Regions from separate parts of the Salinicola sp. CPA57 genome, predicted to be linked through region 1. Evidence: riboswitches for the same ligand, from Rfam matches in the RefSeq annotation. Region 1 holds a riboswitch; the other holds the start of a gene.
The links. Region 1 has a riboswitch for thiamine pyrophosphate ahead of DOM36_RS03940 (ABC transporter ATP-binding protein). Riboswitches for the same ligand answer to the same signal wherever they lie in the genome.

Region 1 (7,148 bases):
GACATCGCGCCGCGACGCCGCAGCGCTGATGCAGGAAGAAGTCGATGACGCGGCCACGCGCCAGTTTCTGGCCACCAATCTGCTCCGCGGTGACGACGGGATCATGTACTGGCGAGTCGGTCTCGACGAAATCAGCGCGGGGTACGAGGCGATCATTGCTCCACCCGACGGCGATCGGCCATTCGAAGGCGCGACATTATTGATCCGGGGAGGCGCCTCGCACTATGTTCCGGATCGGTATCGCGAGTCTGTCGATGCGGTCCTGCCCAATGCCGAGTGGCAGACGCTGGATGGCGCCGGGCACTGGCTGCACGCCGAACAGCCGGAAGCGTTTCGGGATGCGGTGAACCGCTTCCTCGCCGCATCCTGACAGCGCAGCAATCAGGTCAGGACGGGGGCGTTTCAATTCGGTCTCATATCAGGTCAATTTCGCCATCGATCGGAATCGGTTCGATGGCTGGGCTCGGCGTCGAGATAAAGCGGTTGAGAATGCGATAGGTATCGATATCGAAACCGCGCGTATCGGGCAGCGCATGCAGGTCGTCTAGCCGTTCGACGCTACCCAGGTAGTGCCAGTGATCGACGATATGCAGACCGATCTCGCCATGCTGGTTGCTTTCTCGAAAGGCGACGCGCCCCGGCCATGGCCAGTTTTCGATACGCAGTCTTTCCATCGCCTCACGCGCTCGCTGGGCGTGAGCCTCCAGGCTCTCAGCGCCACAGCAAGCGCCTCGGCAGCGCCCGATCTGGTAGCCGAAACAGCGACCGCTACCGGCCTCCAGTCCCAGAACCCGCAGGCAGAGCGATTCGTCCGTGGCGATATCACGCAACGTCATCTGGGCGTCGCGGCGATTGCGAAACAGCCCGAAGAACTGCGTCCGCGCCGTTACGATCCATTGGCCGTCGGTGAGTGTCGGTCGGTCGTCGCCGTCTGGCCAGTTCCAGCTCACCATCCGCACGCGCTTGCGCAACTGACGGTTGTAGAGCGGCATCCAGCGTTTGATCAGGTCCGCTTCCAGCAGCTGGGCGCCTAGATCGCCGCTGGTTCGCAGCCACGCGATGCGTCGGGTCTGCGCTACCATCTGAGCGTGTCGCCTGGAAACCGGCTGCTGGACATGACTGCGGACGCGGCTGCGAATATTGACGCTTTTGCCGACGTAAAGCGGCAGTTCGTTGTGACCGAAAAAGACATAGACGCCCGGGCGTGCGGGCAGCGCGCCCAGTGAATCGACGTTCGTGCTGGGCAGCGCCTGGATCGGATCCTGCTGCGGATCGTAGTGCAGCAGGTCGTATTGCAATACGTCGTAACATGATGATCTTGAAGTCATATCATCAATCTAGTCGATTTTCCTCTACGGCGCGTTGAGATCGACCGCCAGACGAGAGATCGGGCTTTGCGCTTTGATCTGGCCGCGCTCGAGCAGAAAGGCTTCGAATTCGCGGTAGCGTTTGGAATCCAGTGCCGCGGGACGCAGGGCGAAGCGCGGCAGGGTAGCCTTCCACGCTGCGGCGTTCAGGGGCGTATCCAGCGAGGGGTCGTAGGCGATGAAACTCTGCCACGCGTCGTCCGGGTGGTTGATGATCCAGGACGTTGCTTCACCAATGGCATCCATGAAGCGCCGGTCGGCGTCGCGGTGCTCATCGAGCGTCTCGCGATTGGCGACAAAGATCAGTTCGTCGTAGCTGGGAACGCCCTGTTCCTCGATATAGAACGCCTTGCCCTCGACGCCTTCCTGCTTCATCTGCGCTGGCTCGAAGTTACGAAACGCGCCGGTCACGCCGTCGACTTTTTCGCTGATCAGAGCCGGTGTCAGCGAAAAGTTGACGTTGACCATCTCGACATCGTCCAGGCTCAGGCCGTTATGCTCGAGCATGGCCGACAGCAGCACTTCCTCGACGCCACCGACCGAATACCCGATTTTCTTGCCCTTGAGCTGGGAGATATCCTCGATGCCGCTGTCCGCTCGTACCAGCAGGGCGTTCAAGGGCGTCGCGATCAGCGTGCCCACACGCACGATGGGCAGACCCTGATCGACCTGCAGGTGCAACTGGGGTTGATAGCTGACCGCCAGGTCGATTCGGCCGGCGGCGACAAGCTTGGGCGGAACGCTGGGGTCTGCCGGCGCCTGAATGTCGACATCCAGACCGCGCTTCTCGAAAAGCCCGCGCTGCTTGGCGATGATGATCGGGGCGTGAACCGGATTGACGTACCAGTCGAGCATGACGCTCAGCGGAATCATCTGCGGCGCCAGATCGTCGTCGGCTTCCTGCGCCAGGGCCGGCATCGCCAGAGTCAGGGCAAGCAGTGCCAGACTCATCGCCAGACCGCGGCGCCAAGATGTTGAACGTTGGGTTGTCATCGGGAATTCCCCTGTTGTTTCGATGAAATCATCAAGCCTGCATGGATGAGGCGGTAGCTTGCGAAAAGAGCGGTCGTGGAATGCTTCAGGGTTCGGATTCCACACGGTCATGGTGCCAGGGCATTGCCAGTCTCAGCGCGGCATCGACGCCGAAGTAGAGCAGTACGGCAAACGCCACCAGCACGACGAGGGCGGCAAACATCAGGTCGATCTGCAATCGGGCATTGGCATTGAGCATCAGATAGCCCAGGCCCTGGCTGGAGCCAACCCATTCGCCGATGACCGCGCCGATCGGTGCCGCGCTCGCTGCCATGCGAAGGCCGGAAGCGAGCGACGGCAGCGCGGCCGGCAGCTGGACTTTCAACAGCCGCTGGCGCCGGGTCAATCCGAATGTCTGGGCCAGGTCCAGCCAGCCCTGCGGTGTCTGTCGCAGGCCGTCATAGCCGGTGGAGGCGACCGGAAAATAGATGATGACCATGGCCATCAGAATCTTGGGGCCCAGCCCGTAACCGAGCCACAGCATCAGAATCGGTGCCAGCGCGAACAGCGGAATGGCCTGGCTGATCAGCAGTAGCGGCAGCAGCGTGCGCCGCAATGCCCGGAATCGAGCCAGTGCCAGTGCTGTCGTCAGCCCCAGCAGGATACCGCCGATCAGTCCGGCAACGATCTCGATGGCGGTGATCCCGGCATGATGGGCAAGGAGACCACGCTGGTCGATCAGGGCGCGTCCAACGGCCATGGGTGAAGGCAGAATGTAGCGTGGTACGCCGGTCAGGGTCAGCACCAGCTGCCAAATGGCGACGATCGTGACCAGCGCCAGCAAGGGCCGAACCAAGCGTTTCAGCAGTGCGCGTTCAGGCATCGTCCGTCTCTCGCAACTGGGTCACCAGTTCGGCCTGACGACGCTGTAGCTCGCTGTCGTCGAGCGAGCGCGGCCGGTCGCCCGGGGGAACCGAAATCGATACCAGGCGTGCGGGTTCTCCCTGCAGGATCAGGATTCTATCGGCCAGGCGCAGCGCCTCGAGCGGATCATGTGTCACCATGAGCACGGTGCGGTCGGCCAGAAGCCGGCTAGCCAGATCGTGAAGTTCGAGCCGGGTGATGGCATCGACGGCGGAGAAAGGCTCGTCCATCAGAACCACGCTGGCGTCCGCGAACAGGGTGCGGGCGAGAGCAATACGCTGGCGCTGGCCGCCGGAGAGCTCGTCAGGCCATCGATCGGCCTTGTCGGCAAGACCGACCTGGGCCAGCAGATGCTCGGCGCGCCGTCGATCAGCCGCAGTGGGTCGTCCTTGCCAGTGGGCGCTGAGCATGACGTTACCCGCCACTCTTTGCCAGGGTACGAGCAGGTCCTGCTGGGCCATCCAGGCAACACGGCCTGCCAACGGGATGCCGTCACTGGTCTGGAGATCGAGATGGTGGTTGTCAGGCAGTCTCAGGCTGGCGATCATGCGCAGCAGAGAACTTTTGCCACTGCCGCTGCGACCGAGCAGGCAAGTCCAGCTGCCCGCGTCGAATCGCGCCTGAAGCGCTTGAAACAGCGGGCGATCGCCGAAAGTCAGCGAAGCGTGGCGGAGGACGAGTCCGGGCGGTGACATGACAACTCCCATCAGGGGGAAACGGGCGAAGTCATGCGAGAACAGCTGGCATTTCCTCCGCCGGTACTAGCCGGTTCAGGTTCCAGGGTTGTGCATGACCGCACTCTCAGCCCGTCGCGCGGGCACCCCTATCCAGTGCCCGGGATTGTACGCCGCCCGACGCCGCCTGCCCACCGGCGATAGTCGAACCGACGCAAGGATGAAGTCCATTGACGACCCGAGATCGCCCGATCCGAGCGGATGCCGAACTGACTCGACGGGTATCGGTGTTGACCGGCAAATCGCTGACGCCGCTTGCGCTGCGTTGGCCGGACAGCGCCAACTGGCTGTGGCGAAGCGAGGAGCTCTCCCCGCAGCTGCTCAAACTGGCCCGAAGGTCGCCGGCGACCGACGGGTTCTGGTGGGGGATTCAGCAGCTGTTCGGCCTCGATCGCTGGCAGGCGGCCGAAGCGCTGACCCAAGTGCCGGGACTGCTCCCACCGCGCCTGCCGATGGCGCCATTGCCGATGACGTTTCTTGGCCGATTACAGGGCATCCCGCTCTGGAGCCTGCCTTGGCGTCATGCCGTTTCCCCTCCGATGAGCGTGGCGTTGGCAACCCGGCTCGGCGAGCAGCTCGCGATCCTCCATCGGGAAGCCCTGCCGGGCTTCGGCCATCCCAGCGCCGACGTCTGGCCGCTATCGAGCTGGCCCCAACGGGCTCGCGCGTTCGTCGAAGGGCATCCCGGTCGTCGCTGGATTCCGGAAATGCCGAGCTGGCCGCAGCCCTCGAAAAGCGTCTGGTCGCTGCCGGATCTTCGCAGCGATCAGTTTCTGGAAGGCGCGACGGACTGGCTATGGAGTGACTGGGAAGCGTTGGTGTGGGCGCCACTGGAGCTCGACCTGTGCCTGCTCGAGTTGCTTCTGGAAAACGCCTCTCAGCGCGATGCCTTCGTCGCGGCCTATGGCCGTCTCCAGACGCTGCCGGATCTCGCGCGCTTTCGCCCCGGGATGCGAGCGCTGGCGCTGTTGTTGTCCCTGCACGGGGAGAACGCCAAGGATCGGACAATCGATCACCCGCATTGGCTAAAAGATTAAATTTCCTGCTATTTTTCGCCGCGCATGGCAACGTCTGCATGGCATACTGGGTCATCTCAACTCATAACCGATGGCTGAGACTTGGACTCGATCAATAGCCTGTTTCTCGTGTGCGGGGCGCTGATAGCCCTCAGTATTCTGGCCAGCCGGGTGTCGTCCCGGATCGGCGTACCGCTGCTCGTTCTCTTCCTGGGCCTGGGCATGCTCGCGGGTGAGGAGGGCGTGCTGGGACTACAGTTCGACGACTACTCCCAGGCGTTCCTGATCGGCCATCTGGCGCTGGCGATGATACTGCTCGATGGTGGCCTGCGCACGCGTTTGCGAACCTTTCGGGTGGGCCTCAAACCGGCGCTGTCGCTGGCGACCATCGGAGTGTTTCTAACCAGCGGCATCGTCGGCCTGCTGGCCATGTGGCTGCTCGATCTGACGCCGGTCGAAGGTCTGCTGGTCGGGGCGATCGTCGGATCGACCGACGCGGCAGCGGTGTTTTCGATGCTCAAGGGGCAGGGCGTCAATCTCAACGAGCGAGTGGGGGCCACGCTCGAAATCGAATCCGGCACCAACGACCCGATGGCGATCTTTCTCACCATCACGCTTGCCGACCTGCTCACCGGGGCGGTCGGTGGCGTCTGGGAAACGTTGATGCGCTTCGTCCTGCAGTTCGGGCTGGGGCTCGCAGTCGGCTTGGGTGGCGGCTGGGTATCGGCGAAACTGCTGCGCTATCTGGATCTGGCCCCCGGGCTCTATTCCCTGCTGGCGCTGGCGCTGGGATTCTGCATTTTCGGCGCGACCAGCGCCGCCGGTGGCAGCGGGTTTCTGGCGATCTACCTCACTGGGCTGATGATCGGCAATCAACCCGGACGTCATCTCACCCACATCCTGCCTGTCCATGACGGGCTGGCCTGGTTGAGTCAGATCGGGTTGTTCCTGGTCCTGGGGTTGCTGGTCACGCCCTCCGAGATGATCGATTATGCGGTGCCGAGTGCCATTCTGGCCGTGGCCCTGATCGTCGTGGCGCGCCCGGTCGCGGTGATGGCCTCGCTGGTACCTTTCTTCAGTTTCCGATGGCGGGAGATCTGCTTTATCTCGTGGGTAGGGTTGCGCGGAGCGGTCCCCATCGTGCTGGCGATTTTCCCGGTCATCAGTGGCGTCGAAAACGCCTCTCTCTATTTCAACGTGGCATTTTTCGTCGTGCTGATCTCGCTTCTGCTACAGGGGTCGACGCTGGCGAGAGTCGCCCGCTGGATGCGTGTGGTGCTGCCGGAAACCACGACGCCCGATCGCCGGGGACAGCTGGGCGTGCTGCCGGAAAACGATTACGAGATGTTCGTCTACAAGGTCGAGAATGAATCTCTCGACGACGTGCCGATTCGCCTGCTTCGACTGCCATCGGGCACGCTGATCTCGGCGATCTTTCGCCAGCACGCGATGCTGCACCCCAAGGGGAGCACCCGCCTGCGCCTGCGCGACGTGATCTGCCTGATCGGGCGAACAGGGGATTTGCCGTCCCTCAATCGATTGTTCAACGGCGAGGCGAAACTGAAGCGAGAGCGTGCCTTCTTCGGCACGTTCACTCTCGATGGCGAGGCCCTGATGCAAGAGGTGGCCAACGCCTACGGTCTGACCCTGAGCCCTGGCGAGCAGGAAATGACATTGGGAGAATTCGTGGCACTACGCGTCGGCGGCCATCCCGTTGTCGGGGATGACGTCGACTGGCACGGTTTTCACTGGGTCGTCAGCGAAATGGAAGGGAATCGCGTGACCCGAGTGGGGCTGCGTCTCTACCACTGAAATAGTCAGTGAAGCCAGTGATGGGCTGTATGGCTGGCAATGGATTGCCGCTATTCGACCTCGGCCTCGTCGGTCGGCTTGTCCAGGCGCTTGCCGGTCTCGCGAGAGGTCATGCTGTTCATGCTGTCGGCGCGTTGCTGAGCCTGAGTCGCGTCTTCGAAATGCCCCAGGCTGCCCCCGGTGTCTCCATCATAAACTTCATAGCAAACCTGTTCAGGGTTGCCGGGTTTATGAGTCTTTCTGATCTCGACGAACGGTTCTGCCATGATGGAATCCTCCAGTAAAGACATCGATCTTCAGGTTAGTTGGGCTTTCGCTGTCGT
Region 2 (7,148 bases), on a different contig from region 1:
AACGGCAAACCGCGATTGTTGGTGGGGTAGACCTGCGGGCCGTGATGGTTGAGAAACAGAAACGGATCGAGCTGATCGAGCCCGGGACCCGGTAACGGCCGGCGAGTCGTCAGATCGCCGATATCATCGCGGATCGCAGCGTGCTGGGCGATGACGCGGCGTGGCGTAGACGCGGACATGAAGGCTCTCCCTGATAGATTCATTCGCAGTCTAGATCAGGCCACGTACGAAAAAAGCGAATGATTTTCACCGTTTCATTGCATTGAATCGTCGCTGGCCTGGTCGAGACACAGCAGCGCCTGTTCGATCAATGCCACTAGCGGCGACTCGGCCGGCGAAAGCCGGGACACCATGACCAGTTCACGATGAAACCGCTGCTCTTCCAGAGAGATCACCCGCACCGGCAGCGGCTGCTGGCGACGCCACAACCCGGCAAGCGGAATCAGCGCGACACCCAGACCGCATTCCACCATTCGCGCGATGGCATCGATCTCGTCGAGCTCCAGCCGAATCGACGGGCGCAGACGCCGACGCTCGAGAAACCGCACCACCTGACGTCCCCCGAAAGAGCCCCGATCGTAGAGCACCAGCGGATGGCTCTCGAGCAGGGACTCCGCCGGTCCCTCCTCGGCATCGAGTGGCGCGATCATGACGAACGGCTCGCGAGCGATGACTCGGGAATAGAGGTCGGGAGGCAAGGCGAACGGTGGCCGGACGATCAACGCCATATCCAGATCGCCCTTGTCGACCTGGTCGAGCAGCGCCAGCGAGACGCCAGGCACGACGCGAGTCATCACCCCCGGTGCCTCGCGGGTCAGCGTTTGCAGAACCTCGGGCAGTACTCCGCTCTGCAGGCTGGCGATCGCACCCAGATGCCACTCCCCGGTCAATCCATCCACATCGGCGTGCCGAATCCGGCTGGCCAACGCCAGCATTTCATTGGCCTGCGGCAGCAGCCGACGTCCGGCCGCATTGAGTCGAACGGCACGCCCCGTCCGATCGAACAGCGGCTCGCCGATATCGGCCTCGAGAGTTCGGATCTGGGTGCTCACCGCGGACTGGGTCAGCCCGACCGCACTGCCGGCAGCAGAAAAGGTGCCGTGACGGACGACGGCAAGAAAGGTCCTGAGTTGTTTGAGCATGGGCAGCCAGCGCGTCGAGAATCCACAATATTTGATATCAGGCAGCAATAATATGCGCTTTTCATCAAATAAACCCGCAGTCAGAATACCCCGAACCTCACAGCGACAAGGAACACCTCATGGCACTTTCCCCTTTTCATCTCGCAATCCCGGTCCACGACCTGGCCGCCGCCCGCCAGTTCTACGGCGAGACTTTCGGCCTGAACGAAGGCCGCTCCAGCGAACAGTGGGTCGACTTCGACTTCTACGGTCACCAGTTGGTGATTCACGAGCACCCGCAGACGCCCTCGCAGGAATCGGCCCATACCAATCCCGTCGACGGTCACGATGTCCCGGTGCCGCACTTCGGTATCGTGCTGAGCTGGCCGGAGTGGGAAGCGCTGGCCGAGCGCCTGCAGGGCTTTGGCACCCGGTTCGTGATCGAACCCTACGTGCGCTTCAAGGGTCAGCCCGGCGAACAGGCCACCATGTTCCTGCTCGATCCGTGCGGTAACGCCCTGGAATTCAAGGCGTTCAAGGATATGGGCCAGCTCTTCGCGAAGTGATTTTTGCCGGTTAGCCAGGGCGTAAAATTCCTGTCTTCAGGCCGTAAAAAAAAGCTGCCGATCAGAAGATCGCCAGCTTTTTTCATTGAGAAACGACGCAGCCGCTAGGCAAGCCGCCGCAGATGCAATCCGCCGATCGCCAGCGCTGTCAGCAGCAATACCGCGATGAACAGCGACACCCCGTTCCAGCCGCCCCAGTACCAGAAGGCACCACCGAGCGTGCCGGCGACACTGGAGCCGAGATAGTAGCTGAACAGATAGAGCGACGACGCCTGCCCCTTGGCCTGCCTGGCGCGCAGGCCGACCCAGCCGCTAGCCAGCGAATGCGCGGCGAAGAAACCAAAGGTGAAGACCAGCATGCCGATCAGGATCAGGCTGATCGGCTCGAACAGCGTGATGGCCAAGCCTGCCAGCATCATCGCGATGAACATCCAGAAGATCCGCTGACGCCCGAGCCGGTCCGCCAGCGACCCTGCCCAGGCCGAACTGTAGGTGCCTGACAGATAGGCGATCGAAAGCAGCCCCACCAACGCCTGGCTCACCTGATAGGGCTCGGCCAGCAGACGGTAGGCGATATAGTTGTAGAGCGTGACGAAGCCGCCCATCAGCAGAAAGGCTTCGACGAAGAGCCAGGGCAGCCCTCGATCCTTGAAATGAACGGTGAAGCCGGAAAGAACACTGCGCCAGTTGAGCGGGCGGGGGGTGAAGTGCCGGGATGGCGGCAGCCAGCGCATGAACAGCAACGCCGCGATTAGCGCCACGATGCCAATGGTAGCGAGCGTCCAGCGCCACGGCACCCAGTCCACCATCACGCCGCTGATCAGGCGACCGCTCATGCCGCCGATCGAGTTGCCGCTGATGTAGAGCCCCATCGACAGCCCCACGTAGCGGGGATGAATCTCCTCGTTGAGATAGGTCATCGCCACCGCACAGAGCCCGGAAAGCGACAGCCCCGCCAGCGCTCGCATGATCAGAATGCCGGTCCAGTTGGGCATCACCGCCGCCAGCAGCGTACAGGTCGACGCCGCCAGCAGCGCGACCGTCATCACCAACTTGCGCCCTACCGCATCGGAAATGGGACCGGTAATCAACAGCCCGACCGCCAGCATGCCAGTCGATACCGACAGCGACAGACTGCTGGTGGCTGCATCGATACCGAAGGCGTCCGACAGGATCGGCATCAGCGGCTGCACGCAATAGAGAAGCACGAACGTTGAAAAGGCGCCGAGAAAGAGCGCCAGCATGGTCGGCCGGTAACCGCGCTGCCCGCGCTCGATGAAACCGCTCTCGACGGTTTCCGCCTCGCGTTCCAGCTGATGATGAGTGGCCTGCGTAGCGCGGTGGATCTCGGATGAGGAGTGGCGAGACAACCCGGTTCTCCCGATATCGATGACCGAAGCCGACCGGGAATGAAGGTGCTTCGGGGGCATCAGGGGTTTAGAGATTCGATGTAGACCTTGGTAGGTTACGCCGCCGCCATTAAGCTTTCTAATATATTATTCGATGCTTTTGAGAGGTTTTTCGACTCAATGGAGCTGCGAGTTTCCCCATGGAACTACGATATCTACGTTATTTCGTCGCTGTGGCCGAAGAGCTTCACTTTAGCCGCGCCGCCGAGCGGCTGGGAATCTCGCAGCCACCGTTGAGCCAGCAGATCCAGGCGCTGGAGCGCGAACTAGGCACGCGTCTGCTGACTCGGACCAATCGCCGCGTCGAGCTGACCGAGGCGGGCCGACTGCTGCTCGATGAAGCGCGTGACATTCTGGCGCGAACCGAACGCGCCACGCGTCGAGTGTCCCGGCTCGGGCGTGGCGAGGCCGGTCAGTTGCGTATCGGCTTCACCACGTCGGTACCGTTGACGCCAACGCTGCCGCAGACGCTGATGCGTTATCGGCAAGGCTACCCCGACGTCGAGCTTCGCATGCACGAGCTCAACAGCCAGCGCCAGATCGAACCTCTGCTCCAGGGTGACCTGGATATCGGGATCATGCGCCCCGCGACCCTGCCGGATGGCCTCGCGGCATTCACCTTGATTCGCGAACCGCTGATGGCCGTGGTCAATGAACAGGGCCCGCTCGGCGGCAGCGCGCTACCGTTAACGCTCGACGAACTGGCAACCCACCCGTTCGTCTACTTCTCGCCCGCCGCCGGCACCGGCCTGCTGGATCAATTCAATGCGCTATTCGCCAAACGCGGCTTGGCGCCTCGGCTGGTCCAGGAGGTCGGCGGTCCCAACACCATCATCAGCCTGGTCGCCAGCGGTCTCGGGGTCTCGATCCTGCCCGCCTCGTTCCAGCATATCCAGGTCGACAATGTTCGCTATCGGCCCATCAGTGACGGGGACGCGGTTTCCGAGGTGTGGCTGACCCATACGAGACACCAACTGACGCCACAGGCCCAGGCGTTCATCGATCTGGTCGAGCGCGCCGTCGATCCATGAAGCGCAGTTTTATCGACACCACAACCGTGGCCCGGACGTAAACCCTGCTTGACCCAGCCCGACCCTCGCCACAGACTGCTGATGGCGATGAACGCTATCGCCAGCTTGACGGGGTGCCGGTGGAACCGGCTGAGATCGTCCTGCGCCGAGAGTCTTTCGACGGCGCCACGACGGATCCCGACGAACCTGATCCGGCTAGTACCGGCGTAGGGATCAAGCGGAGAATCTCATTCCCGGATACCGTTCCGTCGATTCGTTCTCCCCCTCCTGCGCTGTGCGCCGGCCTGACCCGATAGCCTTGGCAAATACGCCTGGCAAGTCATGCCACGGAGCACGACCGAACATGAAATCCCCACAGTTTCTCTCCGAAACCGCCCGCGTCGACAGCGCTGCCATCGCGCCGTTGCCAGCCTCGCGAAAGATTTACGTCGAAGGCTCGCGTCCCGATATCCGGGTGCCGATGCGCGAGATCGCGCTCTCGCCGACGCAGACACGAAGCGGACTCGAACCCAACGCACCGCTCACCGTCTACGATACTTCCGGCCCTTATACCGACCCTGCAGCGGAGATCGACATTCGTCGCGGGTTGCCCGAGCTGCGCCGTGGCTGGATCGACCAACGCGATGATACCGAATGGCTCGAGGGCCCGAGCTCTCGTTACGGCCGTCTGCGCGCGGAGGACCTGCGCCTTTCGACACTGCGATTTCAGCTCCGGCGCACGCCACGTCGTGCCCGCATGACAACAGAGGGACGGGATGCCAACGTCACCCAGTTGCACTACGCCCGCCAGGGCATCATCACCCCGGAGATGGAGTTCATCGCGATTCGGGAGAATCAGCGTCGGCGAGAGGCAAGCCGTGCCCATCTCGATCCGATGCTCGGCTCTTACCAAGATCCCATGCTTGATCATCAACATCCGGGCGAATCTTTCGGTGCCGAGCTGCCCGACGAGATCACGCCGGAGTTCGTGCGCGACGAAGTGGCTCGCGGCCGGGCGATCATCCCGGCCAATATCAATCATCCCGAGAGCGAGCCGATGATCATCGGGCGCAACTTTCTGGTGAAGATCAACGGCAACCTCGGCAATTCGGCCGTGACCTCCTCGATCGAGGAAGAGGTCGACAAGATGACCTGGGGCATCCGCTGGGGCGCAGACACCATCATGGATCTCTCCACCGGCCAGAACATTCACGAGACGCGGGAGTGGATCATCCGCAACTCGCCGGTACCGATCGGCACGGTGCCGATCTACCAGGCGCTGGAGAAGGTCGACGGCGTGGCCGAAAACCTGAGCTGGGAAATCTTCCGCGACACCCTGATCGAACAGGCGGAACAGGGGGTGGATTACTTCACCATTCACGCCGGCGTGCGCCTGCACCATGTTCCGATGACGGCCCGGCGCGTCACCGGCATCGTCTCCCGGGGCGGCTCGATCATGGCCAAATGGTGCCTGTATCACCACAAAGAGAGCTTCCTCTACACCCATTTCGAGGACATCTGCGAGATCATGAAGGCCTACGACGTCTCGTTCTCGCTGGGTGACGGTCTGCGCCCCGGATCCATCGCCGATGCCAACGACGAAGCGCAGTTCGCCGAGCTCGAAACGCTGGGCGAGTTGACCCGGATCGCCTGGCGACACGACGTGCAGGTAATGATCGAAGGCCCCGGCCATGTGCCGATGCAACTGATCAAGGAGAACATGGAGAAGCAGCTCCAGTGCTGCGATGAAGCGCCCTTCTATACGCTCGGCCCGCTGACCACCGATATCGCACCCGGTTACGACCACATCACTTCCGGCATCGGTGCGGCGCAGATCGGCTGGTACGGCTGCGCCATGCTCTGCTATGTCACGCCCAAGGAACATCTGGGCCTGCCCAACAAGGATGACGTCAAGACCGGCATCATCACCTACAAGATCGCGGCTCACGCTGCCGACCTGGCCAAGGGGCACCCCGGCGCCCAGCGTCGCGACAACGCGCTGTCCAAGGCACGCTTCGAATTTCGCTGGGAGGACCAGTTCAATCTCGGACTCGACCCGGATACCGCCCGTGCCTATCACGACGAGACGCTGCCCAAGGATGCCGCCAAGGTGGCCCACTTCTGCTCGATGTGCGGGCCGAAGTTCTGCTCGATGAAGATCACCCAGGAGGTCCGCGAACGCTTCGGCGGCAATGCCGACGAGGTGATCGCCGCGCGGGACGCCGGCATGAACGAGCAGGCCGAGCGGTTCAAGCGTGAGGGCGGTGAGCTGTATCGGGAAATCTGATACCGCCGGCGGTACAACGCCTGTGCAAGCGGGCCTGCGTCTTCCGAGCGTCGACGCAGGCTTCACTGCCGGATCGACGCGCTGAGACTTTGGTCGCAATCAGGTTATATGCCATCCCGTTTTCGAATGGACGGATCGCAAAAGGCCCGGGGATGCGTAAAATGCGCGCTTTTGCCCCCGGCAATTTCGCCTGCACAAGGACCACGCGCATGACTGCAACAACCTCCCGGCCAAATCTATGGCGACGCATTCCCCTGTGGCAAAAGATCATCACGGGCCTGGTGCTGGGTGTGCTCGCCGGTGCGTTGATGGGCGAACAGGCCAGCATGTTCAAACCGCTCGGCGATATCTTCATCAACGGCATCAAGATGCTGATCGTGCCGCTGGTCTTCTCGACCCTGGTCGTCGGCATCACCGGGATGCGCGACCCGCAGAAGATGGGCCGTGTCGGCGCCCGTACGATCGGGCTCTACCTGATCACGACCGCTTTCGCGATCGTCATCGGCCTGGTCGCCGCGACGATCTTCCAGCCGGGCGTCGGCGCGGATGCGTCGATGAGCGCGGCGCAGCAGACCAACGACGCGCCGTCGCTGGTCGATATCGTCGTCGGCCTGGTGCCGTCGAATCCCCTTCAGGCGATGATCGAGGGCAATATCCTGCAGATCATCGTCTTCGCCATCGGGCTCGGCATTTCCCTGATGCTGATCGGCGAGAAAGGCGAGCCCGTCGTGCGCGTCTTCGAAAGCTTCGCCGAA

Region 2: linked by a shared signal. The riboswitch ahead of thiC (phosphomethylpyrimidine synthase ThiC) and the one ahead of DOM36_RS03940 (ABC transporter ATP-binding protein) in region 1 are both predicted to bind thiamine pyrophosphate.

The regions. Positions count from the first base shown of each region.
Region 1 covers NZ_PZJR01000003.1:355,762-362,909, forward strand. Annotated here, with positions in the region: gene DOM36_RS03920 (alpha/beta fold hydrolase) at 1-370, shown strand, start outside; gene DOM36_RS03925 (hypothetical protein) at 414-1,328, opposite strand; gene DOM36_RS03930 (ABC transporter substrate-binding protein) at 1,353-2,360, opposite strand; gene DOM36_RS03935 (ABC transporter permease) at 2,446-3,222, opposite strand; gene DOM36_RS03940 (ABC transporter ATP-binding protein) at 3,215-3,958, opposite strand; TPP riboswitch at 3,994-4,098, opposite strand; gene DOM36_RS03945 (hypothetical protein) at 4,168-5,034, shown strand; gene DOM36_RS03950 (potassium/proton antiporter) at 5,116-6,825, shown strand; gene DOM36_RS03955 (hypothetical protein) at 6,876-7,091, opposite strand.
Region 2 covers NZ_PZJR01000016.1:179,491-186,638, forward strand. Annotated here, with positions in the region: gene DOM36_RS17525 (pirin family protein) at 1-179, opposite strand, end outside; gene DOM36_RS17530 (LysR family transcriptional regulator) at 255-1,142, opposite strand; gene DOM36_RS17535 (VOC family protein) at 1,262-1,687, shown strand; gene DOM36_RS17540 (MFS transporter) at 1,792-3,057, opposite strand; gene DOM36_RS17545 (LysR substrate-binding domain-containing protein) at 3,237-4,127, shown strand; TPP riboswitch at 4,227-4,357, shown strand; gene thiC (phosphomethylpyrimidine synthase ThiC) at 4,471-6,393, shown strand; gene DOM36_RS17555 (dicarboxylate/amino acid:cation symporter) at 6,603-7,148, shown strand, end outside.